2 regions of the Mesorhizobium sp. B264B1B genome follow, and region 2 is predicted to be linked to the other one. Evidence: predicted binding sites of a transcription regulator. Region 2 holds the regulator's gene; the other holds the start of a gene.
The links. The regulator PhoB, encoded in region 2, activates phosphate uptake and scavenging genes when phosphate is short. The targets are predictions, from matches to a motif close to TGTCATNNANCTGTCAT.
Positions count from the first base shown of each region.

Region 1: the regulator PhoB is predicted to act here: its motif matches at 1,211-1,227, upstream of LB547_RS16415 (PhoX family protein).

Region 1 covers NZ_JAIUIS010000007.1:169,257-172,343, forward strand. Annotated here, with positions in the region: gene LB547_RS16415 (PhoX family protein) at 1-1,148, opposite strand, end outside; gene LB547_RS16420 (hypothetical protein) at 1,478-1,924, shown strand; gene LB547_RS16425 (response regulator) at 2,115-2,771, opposite strand; gene LB547_RS16430 (sensor histidine kinase) at 2,768-3,087, opposite strand, start outside.
Region 2 covers NZ_JAIUIS010000008.1:85,710-88,796, forward strand. Annotated here, with positions in the region: gene LB547_RS17795 (ROK family protein) at 189-1,430, shown strand; gene phoB (phosphate regulon transcriptional regulator PhoB) at 1,438-2,127, opposite strand; gene phoU (phosphate signaling complex protein PhoU) at 2,147-2,854, opposite strand; gene pstB (phosphate ABC transporter ATP-binding protein PstB) at 2,880-3,087, opposite strand, start outside.

The DNA of each region.
Region 1 (3,087 bases), on a different contig from region 2:
CCCGCGGTGACGAATTTGTAGACGTACTCGAAGCGCTCGTCGTCGCCGAGATAGAAGACGACGCGGCCATCCTTGGCGACGATCGATTCGGCGCCTTCATGCTTGAAGCGGCCCATTGCGGTGCGCTTCCTCGGCGTGGATGTCGGATCGTTGACGTCGACCTCGACGATCCAGCCGAAACGGTTGGGCTCGTTCGGCTCCTTGGCGAGGTCGAAACGATCGTAATGCGCGCCCCATTCATAGGCGCCTTCCGGAATGCCGAGGCGCTTGTAATTGGCGGCTTCCTTATGGCCTTCCGGCAGTTCACCGGAGAAATAGCCGTGGATGTTCTCCTCGGCCATGACATAGGTGCCCCAAGGCGTGACGCCGCCGGCGCAGTTGTTGAATGTGCCGATGACCTTGGTGCCGGATGGGTCGGCATTGGTCTTGACGCGGTCATGACCGGCGACCGGGCCCGACAGCGCCATTTCGGTGTTGGAGGTGATGCGGCGGTTCAACTTGCCGTCGCGCACCACCTGCCACTTGCCGCCTTCCTTGCGGATCTCGACGATGGTGCCGCCATGTGCCGCCATCTCGACATCGACCTGCTCCTTCGAGAGCGGCGCGAGTTCGGCCGCCTTCTTGCCGTCCTTCTCGACGATCCTGACGATGCCCGGGAACATCAGATGCGGATTGGTGTATTCGTGGTTGACGACCAGCAGGCCGTGCTCGGCGGAGCCACCGATCCCGATATAGCCGACATAGTCATTGTTGTAGCCGAATTGTCTTGCCTGGGCCTCAGCCGACTGCCTGGCCGGGTCGAACTCCGGCGAATCGGCAAACAGCGGATCGCCCCAGCGCAACAGCACGTCGGCATCGTAGCCCGGCGCGACATGGTGCTTGTCGTCGATACCGGCTTCGAGTTCCTCGAACGAGAAGGCGGAGCCCTCGGCGGCACGCGCATCGTCGGCGGCCACGAGCGCCAGCGGGCTGACGGTGGCGGCAATGGCCGAGACGGCCAGCGAGCCCTTGAGGAAAGCGCGGCGGGAAAACCGTTCGGCGATGATTTCGCCCATGGTGCTGTTGTCGGTGGGGTTGGTCGCCGGACCGTTGCTTTCCTCAAGCAGGCTGGTGCGGAATCGGGCGTCGGGCGAGCGATGGTCGGTCATGGGTCTGCCTCTGGCTGGATGGCTGGAGCGTGTCACGCGTTTCGACCCCTTATAGACGATCGGTCACACTTTCGTGACATTCGTGCACCCGCCAGCTGACCGCGAACCTCGCGCCACATTCGGTTTGAAACTCGGACCAAGGTCCTAAACCGATCGGGCGAAGGTCCGGATTGCCGCGGCATCGGTCGTGGGCCACTTACACGAACACGCCATGTCGCCGATGGTCGCGTACCTGCACGAGATGGCCCTTGAATTCGCCGGCCCGATCAAGTGAGGGACTGATGCGCAGCTCGATCATGGCTCATTGTTGCTGGCTGGCCCTGAGAGCAGTGCCGGCACTGGCGCTGACCATAGCCCCCTATCACCTCGATTTTCACGGTTCCGCCGCAGGCATTGTCGCGTCCAGCGCCCAAGCCAAGCCTGGCGGGAACAGCGGCAATGGCGGTAACGGCAATGGCGGCAATGGCGGCAATGGAAATAACGGCGGCGGCAACAATGGCAACGCAGGAGGCAACAATGGCAACGCTGGCGGCAACGGGAACAATGGCGGCGGCAACAACGGCAAGGGGAAGGGTGCCAACAGCTCCGGCAAGCATGTGAACGCAACAACCGGCGATCGTGTCGAAATAGACGACAACAAGATCGTGGTGCAGCACCCTAACGGCTTCGGGGAAGAGATCGAGAAGGGTCGCTTCAAAATGACCGACGCTCTGGGCCGCACGATCGTCGAGCGCCCTGCGACGGCGGCGGATATAAGCCGCCTCAAGGGGTTGTAGAGCGGGCAATAGGCATCGCCCGCTTTACGTGTCACCTCCGCCGCCCCCCGGCGGAGGTGACCTTGTCGCTCCGGCCCCGTATAGGGGCCGTCTTTTTTGCCCGGGAGCGTTCCGCTGCTGCACCGCGCTTCAGGTTTTCATTTATGCGTGTCGTTATCCCAAACCGGGGATCCCTTGCGGCCGACCAGGATTAGCTGCCGGCCCGATCCCGCGCTTCGCGCATCAGCAGCGCCGCCTCGGTGCGATTGCGGACGTTGAGCTTGGACAGCACACCGGTCATGTGATGCTTGACCGTTTTTTCCTGCAGTGCCAGCCGCAGCGCCACTTCCTTGTTGCTCAGCCCTTCCGCCACCAGCTGCAGGATCTCGGCCTCGCGTCCGGTGAGCTGACGCAGGCGATCCGTCCTGCCGTTGGCCGGCTGCAGCGATTGCAGGTCCGAAAGCAGGCGGGCCGACAGGGTCGGCGACACATAGGTCTCGCCGGCCGCGACACCATGCAGGATTTCGGCCAGCATGCGCGAGCCGACCCCCTTCAGCACATAGCCGCGCACACCGGCGTTCAGCGCCCGCGCCACGTCGGCATTGGCCTCCGAGACCGTCAGCATGACGATCTTCTGCCCGGGATTGGCACCCAGTATGCCGGCCACCGACGCAAGGCCGTCACCCGGCATGCTGATGTCGAGCAGCAGTATGTCGGGCTGCAAAGTCGAGGCGATGCGTTCGGCATCCTGCGCCGTGGCGCCCTGGGCCACCATTTCGAAGCCGCCGATCTCCGACAGGCTGCGGGTAACGCCTTCGCGAAACAGCGGGTGGTCGTCGACAATGGCGACACGGATGGTACCGATCATGGTTGATCCTCGACGGCTAGCGTAATCATCAATCGTGTTCCCTGTGGCCCGGTCGTGGTCTCGAACTGGCCACCAATGCTTTCGATACGTTCCCTGATGCCGGCGAGCCCCAGGCCCTCGGCTCGCCTCGGGTCGAATCCGGGCCCGCCATCCGACACTTCAACGAAGAACTTGCCGCCTGTCATCCCGGCCTTCACCTCCTGATCCTTGCCCTGCCCATGACGATAAGCGTTGTTCAGCCCCTCCTGGACGAAGCGATAGATGCTGATCTTCTCCGAAGCGCCCAGTTCGGGCAACTGCCTGGATAGGGTCAGCG
Region 2 (3,087 bases):
CGAGCCTCGAAAAAACACTGGTCCATCGTCGGAACGCTGTCAACGTCGATTCTGATGTATTTTGATGTCCTCGTGAATTTTTTTCGAGCTCCGGAATAAATAATGACAGCCAAGGCCGGTTCTGCCAGTATTTGACGGTCGTCGGGATCCTGGGGAGAGAACGCGGCGACGGGGAGGATGCGAGAAACATGTCGGTCGGAATCCGCCACGACGATTTGCGCCGACGCAACCGGGCGATGGTGATCGCGGCCGTGCGCCGTGCCGGGCAGCCCTCGCGCACCGAGATTGCCGCGACCACCGGGCTCAGCCATTCCACCATATCGGCGATCTCCTCCGACCTGATTGGCGAAGGCATCCTGGCGCAGAGCAAGCCGAGCGAGGCCGGTGCGCTGAAACGCGGCCGGCCGCAGGTCGGCCTCAGCCTCAACCCTGAAGCCGCGGCGGTGATGACCGTGGTGCTGTCGCTGAATTTTCTCTCCGTCGCCGTCATCGACTATGCCGGCCAGGTGATATCTGAAGAGCAGCGCCGGCTGGACACGCTCACCCTGTCGCGCGAGGCGCTGATCGGCGAATGCGTGGCCATCGTCAGGCGGCGGTTCGAGGATCCCGACCTCGACGTCGGCAGCATCGCCCGTATCGCGCTGGCGATCCAGGGCATCACCGACACGGATGCGCGCACCATGCTGTGGTCGCCGATCACGCCGCAGACCGACATCGCCTTCGCCGACATACTGGAGGCCGAGTTCGGCATTCCCGCCACCATGGAGAACGATTGCAACATGATGGCGGTGGCGCTGCGCTGGCGCGATCCCCAGCGCTACCGCGACGACTTCATCGCCATCCTTTTGTCGCACGGCATCGGCATGGGCTTGGTGCTGAAGGGTGAACTGTTCACCGGCACCCATTCATCCGGAGGCGAGTTCGGCCACATGATCCATCGCCCCGGCGGGGCGCTCTGCCGCTGCGGGCGGCGCGGCTGCGTCGAGGCCTATGCCGGCAACTATGCCATCTGGCGCAACGCGAGGCAGCTTGGCGAGGACACCGAGCCCGTCGACGTCAGCGACGCCGACATGCGCACCCTGGCGGCCTCGGCGCGCGAAAAGGACGGGCCGGAGCGCGAAGCCTACCGCAAGGCCGGCGAGGCGCTGGGTTACGGCCTTGGCAGCCTGTTCGCGCTGATCGATCCGGCGCCGGTCGCCATGGTCGGCGTCAGCGCCGCCGCCTTCGACCTGATCGAGCCGGCTCTGCGCGAGGCCATTGCCCAGACCGCCGGCGGCCAGCACTCGAAATCGATTTCCTTCGACACCGAGCCGAACGAACTGCCACTGATCCGCGAGGGCTGCGCCATGCGCGCGCTGACCTTCGTCGACCAGGAGATTTTCGCGCCGGGGGCACAGGCGAAATCAGGCGTGGGCGAGAACGTTGCGTGACATATCCCTAGTCTTCGCGAATCGCATACCCCGCGCCCCGAATGGTGCGGATCACGTCAGGCATGCGGCCATTGTTGACCGCCTTGCGCAGCCGGCCGACATGCACGTCCACGGTGCGCTCGTCGATATAGATCGTTTCGCCCCAGACATTGTCGAGCAGTTGGCTGCGCGAGAACACGCGGCCGGGATGTCGCATCATGAATTCGAGCAGGCGGAACTCGGTCGGCCCGAGCCGGATCTCGCTTTTCTTGCGGTAGACCCGGTGCGATTCACGGTCGAGCACGATGTCGCCGACCTTGAGCACGCTGGACAGAACTTCGGGCTTGGCGCGGCGCAGCAGCGCCTTGACGCGTGCCATGAATTCCGGCGTTGAGAACGGCTTGACCAGATAGTCGTCGGCGCCGGTGGAGAGACCGCGCACCCGGTCGCTTTCCTCGCCGCGCGCCGTCAGCATGATGATCGGCAGCCGCTCGGTCTCGGGCCGCATGCGGAGACGGCGGCAGAGCTCGATGCCGGACACCGCCGGCACCATCCAGTCGAGCACAAGAAGGTCAGGGACATTCTCCTGCAAGCGGATCTCGGCTTCGTCGCCGCGCGTCACCACCTCTACCTGATAACCCTCCGATTCCAGATTGTAACGGAGCAGCACACCCAGCGGCTCCTCGTCCTCCACCACCATGATGCGTGGCGCGATCATCGACTGGTCACCCCTGCCGTCAAGCCGCTGGCGCCGACATCGCCGTCTCGTCCTGCTTCGGGCGATTGGCGGGCAATTGCGTGCCGGTCAGCACATAATAGGCATTTTCGGCAATGTTGGTCACGTGATCGCCGATGCGCTCGAGATTCTTGGCGCAGAACAAAAGATGCGTGCAGGCGGTGATGTTGCGCGGATCCTCCATCATGTAGGTCAGCAGCTCGCGGAAGACCGACGTGTATTTGACGTCGATGCGTTCATCGTCGGCGCGCAGCTTCGCAAGTGCCGCGGCATCGCGCGCCGCATACTCCTCGATCACGCCTTGCACCTGGATCAGCACAAGCTGCGCCATGGCGTCGATGGAGTGCGACAGGTCGCGCGGCGTGGCGGCAAGGCCGACGGTGCCGACGCGCTTGGCGATGTTCTTGGCGAGATCGCCGATGCGTTCGAGATCGCCCGCCATGCGGATCGAGCCGACGACATGGCGCAGATCGTCCGCCATGGGCTGCCGCTTGGCGATCAGGGTGATGGCGCGGTCGTCGAGTTCGCGCTGGCGCGCGTCCATGATGGCGTCGTCGGAGACGACGCGCTGGGCGAGCGCGTTGTCGGAATTCAGGAGCGCCTTGGTGGCGCCGCCGACCATCGATGAGGCGAGATCGCCCATGTCGCGGATCAGCCTGCTGATCTGTCCGAGATCTTCGTCAAAGGCTGCGACTGTGTGTTCGGCCATGATCTTGGTCCTCGTATGCCTGGGATCAGCCGAAGCGGCCGGTGATATAGTCCTGCGTGCGCTTCTCGCGGGGCGATGTGAAGATCTTCTCGGTGCGGTCGAACTCGACCAACTCGCCCAGATACATGAACGCGGTCTGCTTCGACACGCGCGCCGCCTGCTGCATGTTGTGGGTGACGATGACGATCGTATAGTCGGCCTGCAGCTCATCGATCAGCTCCTCGATCTTGGCG